One region of the Dactylosporangium sp. NPDC000521 genome, then DNA from elsewhere that is predicted to be linked to it. Evidence: riboswitches for the same ligand, from Rfam matches in the RefSeq annotation. Region 1 holds a riboswitch; the other holds the start of a gene.
The links. Region 1 has a riboswitch for S-adenosylmethionine ahead of ACFY3L_RS46750 (aminotransferase class V-fold PLP-dependent enzyme). Riboswitches for the same ligand answer to the same signal wherever they lie in the genome.
Positions count from the first base shown of each region.

Region 2: linked by a shared signal. The riboswitch ahead of thrC (threonine synthase) and the one ahead of ACFY3L_RS46750 (aminotransferase class V-fold PLP-dependent enzyme) in region 1 are both predicted to bind S-adenosylmethionine.

Region 1 is NZ_JBIAYW010000026.1:24,677-33,181, forward strand. Features, by position in the region: gene ACFY3L_RS46735 (Ku protein) at 1-133, opposite strand, end outside; partial or broken gene ligD (non-homologous end-joining DNA ligase) at 240-1,163, shown strand; gene ligD (non-homologous end-joining DNA ligase) at 1,243-2,109, shown strand; gene ACFY3L_RS46750 (aminotransferase class V-fold PLP-dependent enzyme) at 2,158-3,351, opposite strand; SAM riboswitch class IV at 3,364-3,480, opposite strand; gene ACFY3L_RS46755 (PrsW family intramembrane metalloprotease) at 3,798-5,219, shown strand; gene ACFY3L_RS46760 (GroES family chaperonin) at 5,210-5,539, opposite strand; gene ACFY3L_RS46765 (AI-2E family transporter) at 5,686-6,936, shown strand.
Region 2 is NZ_JBIAYW010000009.1:523,390-531,894, forward strand. Features, by position in the region: gene ACFY3L_RS30135 (alpha/beta fold hydrolase) at 1-1,102, shown strand, start outside; gene ACFY3L_RS30140 (ABC transporter permease) at 1,099-1,983, shown strand; gene ACFY3L_RS30145 (hypothetical protein) at 2,020-2,496, shown strand; gene ACFY3L_RS30150 (glucosyl-3-phosphoglycerate synthase) at 2,493-3,419, opposite strand; SAM riboswitch class I at 3,529-3,667, shown strand; gene thrC (threonine synthase) at 3,678-4,946, shown strand; gene ACFY3L_RS30160 (GNAT family N-acetyltransferase) at 5,331-6,356, shown strand; gene ACFY3L_RS30165 (helix-turn-helix domain-containing protein) at 6,345-6,839, opposite strand; gene ACFY3L_RS30170 (MFS transporter) at 6,891-8,147, shown strand.

The DNA of each region.
Region 1 (8,505 bases):
TGTACTTGATCCGGCCGCCGTCGTCGCGGTGCACCTGGTTGAAGCGGATGTCCTTCTCCTCCGTCGCCGAATACAGGCGGACGGCGATCGACACGAGCCCGAAGGAGACCGCGCCTTTCCAGATCGCGCGCATCGGTGATCCCTTTCCGCTGCGAGTTGGCCGAGTTGACCTCGAAATACCAGCTTCCCATCGAATCGACCTCCACGCGAGGAAGTCGGCGGCCAACTATCGTGGGGTGATGCGGACCGGCCCACCGGCACCGATGCTCGCCTCCACCGGCCCGCTTCCGACCGGGCCGGGCTGGTCGTATGAGTTCAAGTGGGACGGCATCCGGGCGATCGCGGTCGTCACCGCCGGCGTCACCCGTCTCTACGCGCGCAGCGGGGTCGAGGTGACCGCCGCCTATCCGGAGCTCGCGGCGATCGGCGCGGGCCTCGACGACACCATCCTCGACGGCGAGGTCGTCACCATGGACGAGGCCGGCCGGCCGTCCTTCCAGCTGCTGGCCGAGCGGATGCACGTCCGCGAGCCGGCCCGGGCCGCGCGGCTGGCGGCCGCCCTGCCCGTGTCCTACCTGGCCTTCGACGTGCTGCGGGCCGCCGGCAAGGACGTGCTCGCCGCGCCGTACACCAGCCGCCGCCGCATCCTCGAAGGACTCGCGCTGGGGTCGCGCGCCGTGGTCCCGCCGTGCTTCGACGACGGCCCGGCGACCGTCGCCGCCAGCCGCGACAACGCCCTCGAAGGCGTGGTGGCGAAGCGGGCCGGCTCGCACTACCTGCCCGGCCTCCGCTCGCCGGACTGGGTGAAGGTCAAGCTGGAGGAGAGCTGCGAGTTCGTCGTCGGCGGCTGGCGGCCCGGCAAGCGTGCCCTCGGCGCCCTGCTCGTCGGGGTCCCGGTGGCCGGTGGCCTGCTCGCCTTCAGCGGCCGGGTCGGCGGGGGGATCTCCAACGCGGCCGAGCGTGCCCTGCTGGACGCGCTGCGTGACCTGGCGGTGCCGCAGCCGCCCTTCGCGGGCGCCGTGCCCCGCGAGGACGCCCGCGGCGCGACCTGGGTCACGCCGACGCTGGTGGTGGAGGTGAAGTTCAGCCACCGCACGCGCGACGGCCGGCTCCGCTTCCCGCGCTTCCTGCGCCTGCGGCCCGACCTCACCCCCGCGGACGTCGCCGCCGCTGCCGCTTCCTCGGATGTCGCCGCCGCTGCCGCTTCCTCCGACGTCGCTGACGCTTCCTCGGACGTCGCCGATGCCTGACAAGGTGCGGGTCGAGGTCGAGGGGCGGCACCTCGACCTGTCCAACCTCGACAAGGTGCTGTATCCGCAGGTCGGCTACACCAAGGGTGAGGTCATCGACTACTACACCCGCATCTCGCCGGTCCTCCTGCCGCACCTCGCCGACCGGCCCCTGACCAGGATCCGCTACCCCAACGGCGTCGACGGCATCAGCTTCTTCGAGAAGAACGCCCCGGCCGGCACGCCCGACTGGGTCCGCACCGTCAGGCTGCCGGTGCCGGGCTCCAGCCGCGGCCGCGAGACCATCGACTTCATCGTCGTCGAGGAGCTGGCCACCCTGGTCTGGCTGGCGAACCTCGCCGCGCTCGAGCTGCACACCCCCCAGTGGCGGGTCGCCGCCGACGGCTCGCCGCTCAACCCCGACCTGCTCGTCATCGACCTCGACCCCGGCCCGCCGGCCACGCTCGCCGCCTGTTACGAGGTGGCGCTGCTGGTCCGGGACCGGCTCGCCGACGACGGCCTGGAGACCTCCGCCAAGACCTCCGGCCGCAAGGGCATGCAGCTGACCGCCGCGCTGTCCGGCGAGGAGACCGCCGACGAGATCAGCGCGTACGTCAAGGACGTCGCCGAAGAGCTCGCCCGCCTCCGGCCCGACCTGATCGTGGCCCGGATGGCGAAGCAGCTCCGCCCGGGGAAGGTCTTCATCGACTGGAGCCAGAACAACGCGTTCAAGACGACGGTCGCGCCGTTCTCGCTGCGGGCGGGTGCCCTGCCGACGGTGTCGGCCCCGCTGACCTGGGACGAGGTCGCCGACGGCACGCTGACCATCGCCGACCTCACCCCTTCCGCCGTCCTGGACCGCGCCGCGTCCGGCTCATGATCCCGGGCGGTCCCGAGCCGCACGGATCATGGCCCGGGGCCAGGTGGCTCAGCGGTGCAGGGCGGCCAGGAGGCGATCGATGTGGGCCTCCGTGGTGCCGAGGCCGAAGCTGGCCCGCACCGCCTGCGTCGGCACCGGCGCCGACGGGTCGAGCCTGGCCGCCGCCTCCGACAGCAGCCGCCGGGTCAGCGGATGCGCGCAGAACTGCCCCGTCCGCACCCCGATCCCGTGGTCCCGGCCGAGCGTCGTGGCCAGCTCGCCGGGGTCCTCGCCGAGCACCGCGAACGACACGATGCCGACCCGCTCCGCGTCCGCCTCGAACAGCCGCAGCTCCTCCACGTGCGGCAGCCGCGCCAGGCCCGCCCGCAGCCGCGTCACCAGGGCCCGCTCCGCGGAGAGGTCGGCGGTGGCGAGCGCCCGGCAGGCGGCCGCGATCGCGACGGCGCCGAGCAGGTTGGGCGTGCCGGCCTCGTGCCGCGCCGGCCCGATCGCCCACCGGACGTCCAGGTCGTCGCCGACGTTGGCGCTCGCACCGCCCCCGGCCAGGTACGGCTCGGCGGCGTCCAGCCAGTCCGCCCGCCCGGCCAGCACCCCGGCACCGAACGGCGCGTACAGCTTGTGCCCGGAGAACGCCACGTAGTCGGCGCCCAGCGCGGTCAGGTCGACCGGGGCGTGCGGGGCGAGCTGCGCCGCGTCGACCGCCAGCCGGGCCCCGTAGCGGTGCGCCACCTCGGCGAGCGCCGCCACGGGCCACACCTCGCCGGTCACGTTGCTCGCCGCCGTTACGCTGACCAGGCCGCACCGCTGCTGGCGCAGCGCCCACTCCAGCGACTCCACCGCCTCCTGCGGCGAGCGCGGCGCGTCCAGGTGGAGGCTCCGCTGCCACGGCAGCAGGTTGGCGTGGTGCTCCGCGTCGAACGTGAGCACCGTCGTGCCCTCGGGCACCGCCCTGGCCAGCAGATTCAGGGCGTCGGTGGTGTTGCGGGTGAAGACGACCGTGTCGCCGTCGCGGCAGCCGAGGAAGTCCGCGACGGTCTCTCTGGCCTGCTCGTACTCCCGCGTGCACCGCTCGGAGAGCGCGCCGGCGCCGCGGTGGACGCTGCCGTAGAACGGCAGGAGCTCGGCGACCGCGTCGGCGACCACCCGCAGGCACGGGGCGGTCGCGGCGATGTCGAGGTTGGCGAAGTCGACGCTGCGGCCGTCGCGCAGCTTCACGTCACCGGGGGACAGGATCGTGGACATGGCAGAGCCCTCCGCTCGCGCTTGTCCGGACACACCGCGTGCCGGACCGTGTCATCACCCGGGGCACCCCGCCGCGAACGCGAGGGTTGCCGGCCAGCGAGCCGGGGCTTTGCGCTGGCACTCATGACCTGCCCTCACCGTAGCGCAGATAAGGTTGGCCCATGACCGATCTCCCGCCGGCTGGGACGCCCTCGGATCCGGGCAGCCGTGACGCCACCTGGTCGCCGTTGCCGGGTGATGCACGACCAGCGGCCGCCCCGGCCGCGCCCGGGGAACGGTCACCCTGGGCAGCCCCGCTCCCCGTGCCGCCTCCGTCGAGCGGCGGGCCGGTCGCTCTTCACAAGGCGCCCGACACCCCGAGCAGCGCTTCGGGCAGCGCGTCAGGCGGTGCTTCGGGTGGTGGGGTCGATCCGGCCACCGGCTCGCCCGCGCCGTCGGGGTGGGACGTGGCCGGCGCCGACGTCGTGCCCAACGTGACGGAGGAGGCCGCGCCCGACACCGGCGAGCAGCGCTACCCGACCGCGGCCCTCGCCCTGGCCGCCGCGCCGCCCGCCAAGCGCTCCGACCGCCGCCGCCTCTGGACGCTCATCGGCGTCACGGGCGGCATCGCGGCGTGCGGCGTCGCGATACTGGCGTTCTTCGGCTTCACCGGCGGGTGGACCGCCCTCGTCATCGGCGTCGGCGCGGCCGTCATCCCCGTGCCGCTGCTGGTCTCCTGTTTTCTGTGGCTCGACCGGTACGAGCCCGAGCCCGTCCGCTATCTCGTCTTCGTCTTCGGCTGGGGCGCGTGCGTGGCCACCACGGTCGCGCTCGCGGTCAACACCGCCGGCGGGTTGCTCGCCGACAAGCTCGGCCTGTCGGACGCGATCGTGGCGGTCGTGGTCGCACCGTTCATCGAGGAGAGCATGAAGGCCCTCGGGCCGGTCCTGCTGCTGTGGCGCCGCCCCCGGGCGTTCTCCGGCCTGATCGACGGCATCGTCTACTGCGGGCTGTCCGCGACCGGGTTCGCGATGGTGGAGAACATCCTGTACCTCGGGTACAAGGGCTACGCCGACACCGCCGAGCACGGTGGCGCGGTGAAGGGCGCGGCGGCGCTCGTCGGCATCTTCATCGTGCGCATCCTGATGACCGGGTTCGCGCACCCGCTCTTCACGTCGATGACCGCCATCGGGCTCGGCACCGCGTCGCGCAGCTCGACGAAGGCGGTCAAGTGGCTCGCACCCTTCGCCGGCCTGCTGCTCGCGATGATGCTGCACGGCTCGTGGAACCTCATGTCGGTGATCGCCGCCGCGAAGCCGATCATCCTGCTGTACGGCTACTTCTCCGTCATGATGCCGATCTTCCTCTGCATGGTCGGCTTCGCCCTGTGGCAGCGCGCGGCCGAGGGCAGGCTGACCGAGCGGATGCTCACCGGGTACGCGCGGGCCGGCTGGTTCTCCCCGCCGGAGGTGGCGGCGCTCGGCACGCTCGGCAGGCGGCTGTCCGCCCGCCGATGGGCCAGGCGGGTCGCCGGTGACCCGGGCGCCAAGGCGATGAAGGCATTCCAGTTCGACGCGACGAAGCTCGCCCTGCTCCGCGACGGCATGCACCGCGGCCTGGACAACACACCGGCCCGCCGGATGGAGGCACTCGCCGAGGAGCGCCAGCTGTTGACGGCGCTCGCCGCGTACCGGCAGGTCTTCGTCGGGCGCGATCCGCAGGCACCGCTGGCGGTGTGGGACGGCAGCAGGTACCACATCACCTTCCCGGACGGGATGGTCCGGGTGCTCGCGGCTCCGCCCAACCCGGTCGTGCCCGTCCCGGTCGTCGTGCCGCCGCCTCCGCCCCCGGTGCCGATGTACGCCGGATACCCCTACCCCTACAGATAGAGCCCCGTCGAGTCCGGCTCGACCCGCCGCGCCGCGACGGCGTGCACGTCACGCTCGCGCAGCAGCACGTAGTCGCGGCCCTGCAGCTCCACCTCGGAGCGGTCCTCCGGGTCGAACAGCACCCTGTCGCCGGCCACGATCGACCGCACGTTGGGCCCCACCCCGACGGCCGTGGCCCACGACAGGCGCCGCCCCACCGACGCCGTCGCCGGGATCACGATGCCGGACGCGTGCCGGCGCTCACCCTCGCCCCCTTCGAGCCGGACGAGGACCCGGTCGTGCAGCAACCGGATCGGCAGGCCCCCTTCCACATCGGACACGGCGGGCGGGGTGGTGGCCGGCGGGTAACCTGCGGCTGGCTGGGCTGTCACGGTTGCGACGCTACCGCCTGTCTGCGTGCCATCGCCGCGGGACCCGGACTACGGTGAAGCGTCCGGTCGGTTCGCAGCAGTCACAGGGGGGTTCCGTGGGCCGGTTCGATCAGGTGCGCGCCAACCTCCGGCGGGCGTACGAGCAGCGCCTCGAAAACGCCCGCCTCGAACGCGCGCTGGCGGCTTCCGAAGAGGACCCTGTCGTGCTGGTGCCGCTCCCACCGGCCGAGCCCGACCTGATCCACTCGACGACGATGAGCCGCGACGACGCCGAGATCCCGCGTGGCCTGCGCCTCACCGCCGCCTGGTCGTGGCGGCTGCTCGTCCTCGTGGCGGCCCTCGCCGTCCTGCTCTGGCTCGTCAGCCGGCTCGGCACCGTCCTCATCCCGCTGAGCATCGCCCTGCTGCTGTCCGCCCTGCTCGCGCCGATGATGGGCTTCCTGCGCCGCCGCGTGAAGCTCCCGCCGTCCCTGGCCGCGTTCCTGGTGCTCATCACCGGCCTCGCCGCCGTCGCGGGCGTGCTCACCCTGGTCGTCACCGAGTTCGTCGCCGGCTTCCCCAACCTGGCCGACAAGGCCTCGGCCGGCGTCGACCAGATCCAGACCTGGCTCACCACCGGCCCGCTGCACCTCAACGGCAGCCAGCTCGACGCCACCTTCGACGCCGCCACCAACTGGCTCAAGGACAACCGCGGCAGCCTCACCGACAGCGCCGTCTCCACCGCCACCGCCACCATCGAGTTCTTCGCGCTGCTCCTGCTGGTGCTCTTCGTCACGTTCTTCTTCATGCGCGACGGCCACCGCATCTGGCTCTTCCTCACCGGCGTCCTGCCCACCCCCGCCCGCGACCCCGTCCGCCGCGCCGGCGAGGCCGCCTGGCACACCCTGGTCGCCTACGTCCGCGCGACGGTGCTGGTCGCCTTCATCGACGCCGTCGGCATCGGCCTGCTCCTGGTCATCATCGACGTGGACTTCTGGTTCCCCCTGGCGACAATGGTGTTCCTGGCCGCCTTCGTCCCCATCGTCGGCGCCACCGTCTCAGGCGCCGTCGCCGTCCTCGTCGCCCTGGTCGACGAAGGCCCGATCAGCGCCCTGATCGTCCTCATCGGCGTCATCGCCGTCCAGCAACTCGAAGGCCACGTCCTCCAGCCCCTCATCATGGGCCGCGCCGTCTCCGTCCACCCCTTGGCCGTCATCGTCGCCATCTCCACCGGCGTCGTCCTGGCCGGCATCATCGGCGCCCTGGTCTCCGTCCCGCTGGTCGCCGTCCTCAACACCGGCATCCGCCACCTGGTCCAACACCGCCACGAACCACCCCCCGACTCGGTCATCGTCTCCGCAGACTGACCCCCGCCGCCAACCACCTCTGGCCGTGCAGAACATCTCGGCACCGCCAGGAAACCTGTGCGGGGTTCCGTCCCTCCAACGGGCAGCGATCCGTCGCCCTGACGCAGCTACCCCTCGCCGGCGACTCGGGCGGGTCGAGCGTGCCGTGCGGCTTGCTGCGTCGCCGGACCAGACAGGTGTGTCGATCGGCCCTGCGTCGATGGGCACGACGGTGGATTGAGGGTTTCGCGCGGCGCCGCCGTTGCCGGACCTGGCCGGCGTGCCGATTGGCGCGGTGGTGCTGCCTGACGGGGTGCGGCCGGCTGCGTCGCTGGACCTGCCAGCAGCGTCGATCGGTGCGATGGTGCTGGCTGGTGGCGGGCGCCGTACGGCTGTCTGCGCTGCTGGGCTCGCCTGGTGCCGGCCGGTGCGGTGCTGCTGGCCGACCGGGGACAAGGGTGCCAGGCGGGCCGGCCGTGCTGCTGGACCTGGCCAACACGTCGATCGGTGCAGCGGCACACCTGCAGCGGCACGGACTGCACGTTAGCCGCCTGGGACGCGGGCCGATCCAGGAAATCGGGGCAGGCGGCGACGGGCGCGACCATCGTCGTCGGAAGTCGGCGGTGGACCAGCTCGTGAGCCGGGCAGCACCGGAAGCGGCGAGACCCGAGAGGAGCAGTCGAAGTTGGCGGTCACGGATGGGCGACGGGCCAGGTCATGAGTCGGCAGCTCCCGACGGCGGTGAGTTCCGAGAAGGGTCAGGGGGCCGGAGCGTGCGGTCGGGAGGTGGGCACGCGTTGGCGGCCAGTCGGGCGACAACGAGCGCGGTGAGGGTTCGAGCGGGGCGGGCAGAAGCGGGCGGTCAGGGCGTCGACAGCTCCCGACGGCGGTGAGGTCCGAGAAGGGGCAGGGGACCGGAGCGTGCGGTCGGGGGAGATAGGCAGCGGGCCAGGTCGTGGGTCGGCAACTTCGGACGGCCGTGAGTCCCGAGAAGGGTCAGGGGGCCGGAGCGGGCGGTCAGGAGGTGGGCAGGGGTGGCGGGCCAGCCGGGCAACGACGAGGGCGGTGAGGTGTGCGGTCAGGAGGTGGGCAGGCGGTGGCGGGCAGCCGGGCGACAACGAGAGCGGTGGGGGTCCGAGAGGGACGGGCAGAAGTGGACGGTCAGAGCGTCGACAGGCAGCGGGCAAGGCCGTGAGTTGGCAGCTCCCGACGGTGGTGAGGTCCGAGAAGCGGCAGGGACCGGAGCGGGCGGTCAGGGGAGGTGGGCAGGCGGTGGCGGGCCAGCCGGGCAACGACGAGGCGGCGAGGTGTGCGGTCAGGAGGTGGGCAGGCGGCGGGCCAGGCCGTGGGTCGGCAACTTCCGACGGTAGTGAGGTCCGAGAAGGGGCAGGGGTCGGAGCGGGCGGTCGGGGGGTGGGCAGGCGGTGGCGGGCAGCCGGGCGACAACGAGAGCGGTGGGGGTCCGAGAGGGGCGGGCAGAAGTGGACGGTCAGAGCGTCGACAGGCAGCGGGCAAGGCCGTGAGTCGGCAGCTCCCGATGGCGGTGAGGTCCGAGAAGCGGCAGGGACCGGAGCGGGCGGTCAGGAGGTG
Region 2 (8,505 bases), on a different contig from region 1:
CGAAGGCGCGCTGACCCTGCCCGACGTGGCCGGCACGCCGATCGCCAACCCCGACGTCATCTGGCGCTACGTCCTCGCCGGGCTCGTCGCCCTCATCGTGGTCGGGCTCGTGGTCGCGATCCTGGTCGCCCGCGCCCGCGCCCGCCGGATCGAGCGCCGCGTCGACCCCGAGCACGTGGACACGCCGCTCGTCGTGCGGGGGCTGCGCAAGACGTACGGTGACTTCGTCGCCGTCGCGAAGGTCGACTTCACCGTCCAGCGCGGGCAGGTGGTCGGCCTCCTCGGCCCCAACGGCGCCGGCAAGACCACGTCGCTGCGGGTCCTGATGGGGCTGACCCGGCCCAGCCAGGGCGAGATCCTCGTCTTCGGCCACCAGCTCCTGCCGGGCGCACCGGTGCTGTCCCGGGTCGGCGCCCTGGTGGAGGGGCCCGGCTTCCTGCCACACCTCACGGGTCTGCAGAATCTCCGCCTGTACTGGGCGGCGACCGGCCGGCCGCTCGACGACGCCCACTTCGACGAGGCGTTCGACATCGCGGGTCTCGGCACCGCCGTCAACCGGCGGGTCAAGACCTACAGCCACGGGATGCGCCAGCGTCTCGCCATCGCGCAGGCCATGCTCGGCCTCCCCGAGCTGCTCGTCCTCGACGAACCCACCGACGGGCTCGACCCGCCGCAGATCGCCGAGATGCGCAAGGTCCTGCGCCGGTACGCGACCGGCGGCCGCGCCGTCCTGGTCTCCAGCCACCTCCTCGCCGAGGTCGAGCAGACCTGCACCGACGTCGTCGTCATGCACCGGGGTGAGGTCGTCGCCACCGGCAAGGTCGACGACATCGTCGGCGACTCGCCGACCGTCCAGTTCGACGTGTCCGACGTCGACGCCGCCACGAAGGTCCTCGACGAGCTCGACGGCGTCCGCACGGTCGTCCCGGCCGGCGGCGGCGGTCTCGTCGTCGACCTCGACGGCGTCCCTCGCTCCGAGGTCGTCGCGGCGCTGGTACGAGCCGGCGTCGGCATCGACCGGGTGACACCGCGGCGGCGGCTTGAAGACGCGTTCCTGTCGCTGGTCGGCGGCGACACCAAGGCCAGTGGGGAGCGGTCATGAGCACTTCTTCGTCAGGTGTCGACGTGGTCGGCGGTGCGCCGGGGTACCGGCCGGGCGCGACCCTCTCGCTGTGGACGGAGATCCGCCGCCAGGCGGCCCGCCGCCGCACGCAGCTGGCGCTCGGCTTCATGGTCCTGCTGCCGCTGATCATCCTGGTCGCCTTCCAGCTCGACAGCGGCGGCGACGACGAGGGCGGCAACAACGGCGAGTTCTCCCGCCTCGCCGACCTCGCGACCGGCGGCGGGGCCAACTTCACCCTCTTCACCCTGCTCGTCTCGTCCGGCTTCCTGCTGGTCGTCGTGGTGGCCCTCTTCTGCGGCGACACGGTGGCGAGCGAGGCGTCGTGGGGGAGCCTGCGGTACCTGCTGGCGATGCCCGTCCCGCGGGCCCGGCTGCTCGGCGTCAAGGTGACCGCGGCGCTGCTCTACTGCCTCCTCGCGGTGCTGGTCCTGGTCGGCACCGCGATGCTGGCGGGCACCCTGCGCTATGGCTGGGCTCCGCTCAACGCCCCCATCGGCGGGGAGATCGCCGCCGGCACGAGCGTCGTCCGCCTCCTGGAGATCGTCGGCTACCTGTGCGTGTCGCTCCTGGTCGTCGCCTCGCTCGCGTTCCTGCTCTCCGTCTCCACCGACGCCCCGCTCGGCGCCGTCGGCGGCGCGGTGCTGCTGCAGATCCTCTCCAGCATCCTGGACCAGATCACAGCCCTCGGAAACCTCCGCAACTTCCTGCCCACCCACTACAACGACGCCTGGCTCGGCCTGCTCTCCACCCCGCTGCAGACCGACGACATCGTGAAGGGCTGCATCGCCTCCCTCGCCTACGCCACCGTCTTCTTCTCCCTCGCGTGGTGGCGCTTTCTGCGAAAAGACGTGGTGAGCTGAATGCGTCTCGCGTACTGACCGGTAGGGTGCCGGTCCATGCGAACCTCGGCGCTCCGCGGTGCGTGGCTCCTCGTCCTCGGCCTCGCGGCGCTCTCCGGCACCCTCTACTACGACCAGTCCCACCTCGCGGCCTGGACCACCTACGTCGCCTCCTCCAACGCGATGAACGGCCCCGCCGAGGCCATCACCGCCCAGATCTTCACGCTCATCGGCGCCCTGGCCTCGGCCTCGGTCGCGACGCTGATCGCCGTCTGCGCCCTGCTCTTCGCCACCGGCGGCACCTTCGGCCACTGGGCCCTGCGCCTGACGGTGGTGCTGACCCTGGTCCTGCTGTCCCTGGTCGCGGTGGTCGTCGTGGTCGCCACCCTGACGGGCGACCCATCGGCCGCCGTCATCGACACCCCGGTCTGGCTCCTCGCCGCCGAGTGGCTCGCCGTCGTGGCCGCCCTCGCCGGAGCCGCCATCACCACCTCGACGCTGTGGGGCTTCACCCCCGCCACCGACACCCCTTAAGCGGGAGGCCTTCGGTAGCCCTGGATCGTGGTCATCGGCGGGCGGTCGGGGTGGGCGACCGGGTGGTCGGCGGGGGCGACCGTGTCGCCATGCCTGACGAACTGGGTGAGCGTCGGCCAGATCGCGGCACCGGGGGTGACCCTGGCATGGATGGTGTGCAGGATCGTGGCGGCCATGCGGCCTAGGGCAGCGGTGTCCTGGTGACCGTGGGTGCGCTGGCCGAGGTCGACCTGCGCGACCGCGTCCAGGCCGGCGGCGCGGTAGGTGTCGATGAGCAGGCCGGTCTCGACGCCGTAGCCCGCGGCGAAGGGCAGGGACTCCAGCAGGGAGCGGCGGGCCGCGTACTCGCCGGCGAGGGGCTGCACGACGCCGGCCAGGGCGGGGAAGTAGGCGTTGAGCAGCGGGCGGGCGGCGAGCTCCGTGACGCGGCCGCCGCCGGCGGCTGAGACGTCCAGGAGGGGGCGGTCGTAGAAGGCCTTCACCATCAGGGTGGCCGGGTCGTCCAGCAGCGGGCCGAGGAGGCCGGTGACGAAGTGCGGGCGGAAGTCGGTGAGGTCGGCGTCGACGTACACGAGGATGTCGCCGGTGGTGACGGCCAGGGCCTTCCAGAGCACCTCGCCCTTGCCGGGCCGGGAGCCGGTCCCGGGGAGGATGTCGTCGCGGTGGTGGACGGTGGCGCCGGCCTGGCGGGCGACCTCGGCGGTCCGGTCGACGGAGCCGGAGTCGACCACGACGACCTCGTCGACGAGGGGCATGAGGGTGCGCGCGCCGGTGACGATCTCGGCGACGGTGGGCTCCTCGTCCAGCGCCGGCAGGACGACGCTGATCCGGGTGTCGCCCTTGCGGCGCTGAAGCTCGCTCACAGGCCAGTCGCGCCAGGTCGAGGTGCGCTTGGCGAACCAGGCCGCCGCGTCGGGATGCATGAGTGAAACCGTAGTCAGGTCCATCTCGTGAGATGACTCATACAGCGGCACCCGTGTCGGCCCTTACACTCGAAGACGAAACACGCGAACAGGCACGTCACAACTGAATACCTCATCCAGAGGGGCAGAGGGATACGGCCCGATGAAGCCCCGGCAACCCCTGCGACACGTCTCGACGTTGAGGCCAGTCGCGGTAGGTGCCAAATCCGTCCCGGTGCGCAAGGCCATGCACCTGGGAAAGATGAGAGGAAGGCCTCTATGACCTCGACGCTCGGCGTCTTCACCGACTCTCCCGCCCGGCACCTGGTCTGCCGCGGCTGCGGCGCCCAGTTCCCGCTCGCCGCGCAGCACGCCTGTTACGAGTGTTTCGGCCCGCTCGAGGTGGGCTATGACGCCGAGGCCCTTGGCCGGGTCACCCGCGAGCAGATCGAAGCCGGCCCGCAGAACATCTGGCGCTATGCGCCGCTGCTGCCGGTCGGCACCGACCCCGCCGGTCGCGTGAGCCTCGACCCGGGGCTGACCCCGCTGGTCAAGGCCGACCTGCTGGCCAAGGAGCTCGGCATCACCGGGCAGCTGTGGGTGAAGGACGACTCGGCCAACCCGACCCACTCGTTCAAGGACCGGGTCGTCTCGGTGGCGCTGACGGCGGCGAAGGCGCTGGGGTTCACCCGCTACTCGTGCGCCTCCACCGGCAACCTGGCCAACTCGGTCGCCGCGCACGCCGCGCGGGCCGGGGTGCCGTCGACGGTGTTCATCCCGTCGGACCTGGAGCCCGGCAAGGTCGTCATGAGCGCCGTGTACGGCGGTGACGTCGTGGCGATCGAGGGGTCCTACGACGACGTCAACCGGCTGTGCTCGGAGCTGACCGAGACCGACGAGTTCGAGGACACGGCGTTCGTCAACGTCAACGTGCGGCCGTTCTACGCCGAGGGGTCCAAGACCCTCGGATACGAGGTCGCGGAGCAGCTCGGATGGCGGATCCCGGCGCAGGTCGTGATCCCGATGGCCAGCGGCGAGCTGCTGACGAAGATCGACAAGGCGTTCAGCGAGCTGGTGGAGATCGGGCTCGTGCCCGACTCGGAGTGGACGGTGTTCGGCGCGCAGTCCGCGGGCTGCAACCCGATCGCGGTGGCGCTGCACAAGGGCACCGACGAGATCGTCCCGGTGAAGCCGACGGGCATCGCCAAGTCGCTCAACATCGGCGACCCGGCGGCCGGCGTCTACGCGCTGGAGTCGGTGCGGCGCACCGGCGGCTGGATGGAGTACGTCGACGACGACGAGATCCGCGCCGGCATCGAGCTGCTGGCCCGCACGACCGGCGTCTTCGCCGAGACCGCCGGCGGGGTGACCACCGCGGTGCTGAAGAAGCTGGTCGAGACCGGCAAGCTCGACCCGTCGAAGGAGACGGTCGTCTTCAACACCGGCGACGGGCTGAAGACTCTCGACGCGGTCGCCGGCACGGTCGGCCCGACGCACCGGGTCAAGCCCTCGCTGAAGTCCGTCCGCGAGGCCGGCCTGCTGGGCTGATGCCCGGCGCTTTTTGAGCTGATGGCTGATTTTTTTGCGCAACCCGTCGACGCCGTGACGGACGGTGTCGACGGGAGTGTGGCTGAGAGAGCGCTTTCACTGCTTGGACGAGGGCCGACTCATCCGATCGTCCGAGTCGTTCGCGACGCAGGGTGATCACCCTCATGCCGTACGTCTCGAAGCCACCCGCCGAGGGACTTGACGACCTCAGGACCGCGCGCCAGGATGCTCGGTGCGGGAGGACGTGTCGCCGCGAGGTCCGGACCCTGGTCCGAGGCCCGCGACCACAGCACCGGAGGTGTTGGCGAGCGTCCTCTCGACCATTTCCGGCGGTCCCCATATATCTGTTGTCCGTCGATGCGGCTCTGCGCCACCCTGGCGGGCATGAGCCACGACCTCAGCATCGTCGAGCTGGACACCGATGACCCGGTGGCGATCGACGCGGCCTTCACCATCGGTAACGAGGCCATCCTCGCCGACCTGCCGGACTTCCCCCCGAGCTGCCGCGCCGAGCACGACGTGCGGGTCCGCCTGCCGATGCCGGGCACGGAGCGGCACACGTTCCTGGCCTATCGCGATGGTCTCGCGGTCGGACTCGTCCAGGCGGATTTCTCGATATTCGACAATCTCGACAAATCGTTCCTGGACGTGCTGGTCCTGAAGGAGCACCGGCGGCAGGGCGTCGGGCGGGCGCTGTTCCGGCACGCGGTCGCCTTCGGCCTGGCCCGCGGCCGCACCTCGGTGATCGGCTTCAGCGTGATCACCGACATCGGCGGCACGCCGACCGGCTCCTCGGCGCCGTTCGCTGCGGCGGTGGGCCTGGACAACAAGCTCGTCGACGTGCGCCGCCGGCTCGACCTGTCGACCGCCGACGATGCCGAGCTGGCCAGGCTGCTCGCCACGAGCTGGCCGAAGGCGGCCGGCTACAGCATCGTCCAGTGGGGCAACACGCCGCCCGAGGAGCTGCTCGAGGACATGGCGCTGCTGGACAGCTCCTTCCTCGACGAGGCGCCGAAGGGTGACCTCGACCTGGAGGCGGAGAAGGTCGACGCCGATCGTCTGCGGCGGGTGTACGCGACGCGCGCCCGCTACGGTGCGCGCCCGTACGAGACCGGCGTCATCCACGACGCGACCGGCCGGCTCGTCGCGTTGAGCGCGCTGCGGATGAGCAGGACCATCGACTGGCACGCGTGGCAGCAGATCACGCTGGTGCATCCGGAGCACCGGGGGCACCGGCTCGGCATGATCTCCAAGCTGGTCAACCTGCAGACCATGCGCGCCCAGGAGCCGGCGGTCCGGATCGTCGACACGTTCAACGCCGAGGTCAACTCGCACATGATCGCGATCAACGAGGCGATGGGGTTCCGCGCGCTCGACCGGTGGGCCAACTGGCAGACGTCAGTCGCGTGAGCGGTCCTCGTACATGGCGAGAAAGATCGAATACGCCTGGCCGTGGGTCTGGTCGTTGTGGGCGTACTCGTCCAGCAACGCCTCGAACCTGTCCTGCAGCTCCTGCCACTGCTGCGGGGTGAGCCGCAGGCCGAGCCGCGCGAAGTTGGCCGATCCCGCCTGGTCCTGCAGCAGCGCCAGCTCCTGGTGGAACGCCTCCAGCATCGCCTCGTTGCTACCGCTGCCGCTGAGCTGCCACGACTTGCGGGTGGACAGGTAAGGCACCTCGCGGGAGCCGCGCGGCCCGCGGCGCTCCTCCTGGGGCACCAGGAACCCCGTCGCGACCAGCGTCCGGACGTGGTGCAGCACGGTCGCCGGGTTGGCGTCGAGCCGCTCGGCGATCTCCTTGTTGGTGAGCGCACGGTCCAGGCAGAGCCGGATGATGCGCAGGCGGACGCCGGAGGCGAGTGCCTTGGCCTCCGCGTCGGTCGCTGGTCGCCGCATCGTCCGAGTCTACCGATTGACTTTTCCCAATCGGTCATCGACAGTGGGTCCGTGAGACTGGGCCTGCTCCGCGATCACGACTTCCGGCTGCTCTTCACCGCCGACACCATCAGCCAGGTCGGCACCCAGGTGACGATCCTGGCGCTGCCGCTGGTCGCCGTGCTCACCCTGGACGCGACCGCCCTGCAGGTGGGCGTCCTCGCCGCCTGCGAGACCGCCGCGTTCCTGCTGGTCGGGCTGCCCGCTGGGGCGCTCGTCGACCGGCTCCGGCGGCGCGGGACCATGATCGTCGCGGATCTCCTGCGGGCGGTGCTGCTGGCCTCGGTCCCGCTCGCCTGGTATCTCGACCGGTTGCAGATGCCGCAGCTGTACGTCGTGGGCCTGCTCTGCGGGGTCTGCACGGTCTTCTTCGACGTGGCGTACCAGAGCTACCTGCCCTTCCTGGTCGGCAAGGAGCACCTGGTCGAGGGGAACGCCCGCCTGGAGATGGTCCGCTCCACCTCGCAGATCGGCGGCCCGACCGTCGCCGGCGGCCTGGTCCGGTTCCTGGGCGGCCCCCTCGCGATCGCCACGGATGCGGCCAGCTACCTCGTCTCGGCCCTGGCGCTGTGGCGGATCCGCAGGATCGAGCCGCTGCCGGCCCGCAAGCCCGACGCCCACCTGGGCCGGGAGATTTTGGAAGGGCTCCGGTTCGTCCTGGGCAACCGCCTGTTGCGGGCGATCTCCATGTGTACGGGCACGAGCAACTTCTTCGGGTCGATCTTCAACGCGATGCTGATCATCTACCTGGCCCGTGACCTGGCCCTGTCTCCGGCCGTCATCGGCCTCTTCTTCAGCGTCACCGGCCTCGGTGCGCTCGCCGGGGCGTTCCTGGTCGGGCCCGCCGTCCGCTGGTTCGGTCAGGGGCCGGCGATGTGGATCTCGATTTTGGTCGGGTCGCTGGGCATGCTGTTCATGCCGTTCGCCCGGGCCGACTGGCGCCTCTGGCTCGCCGGGGCGGGCTACGTCGTGTTCGGCATCAGCGTCGTGGTCTACAACGTGACCCAGGTCAGCTTCCGGCAGACGATCACGCCCGACGACCTGCTCGGCCGGATGAACGCGACGATGCGGTTCATCGTCTGGGGCACGATGCCGGTCGGCGGGCTCGTCGGTGGCCTGCTCGGCACCGCCATCGGTGTGCACGGGACCATCTGGGTGGCGTGCGCCGGAATGCTGGTATCGGTGGTGCCACTCGTTCTGTCACCCTTGCGGAAGCTCCGCGAGTTGACGTCCGCACCTTCCGCGGGCACGGAAGTAGTGCGGAAGTAGGCCGATCTTGCGGTGGTGACGGGTTGCGTGGTTCCAGTCGCGGCTTCCCGGTCACCATCGCAAGGTCGGCGCTTCCTCCCGGATCGGTCTGACGTTTACAATTCCATTAACCGGACTATTCGACGCCCGCCGATGCGCTGGCCCTTTGTCGGATCATCTAAGAAAGGTCCCATCGGGAACCTTTTATGCGCGCACGAACCGTGACCTTGCTGTCCGATTTGGGGCTGTCGGGCCTCGGGTTATCTCGTGTACCGTCCGTTTCGGTCGTCGATCCTCGCGCCGGTGCCACCCTCATGGCCCGGCGTGCCGGCCGAGGACCTCAAGGCTGGTCCCCACAGCCAGCCGGAGTACGAAGAGG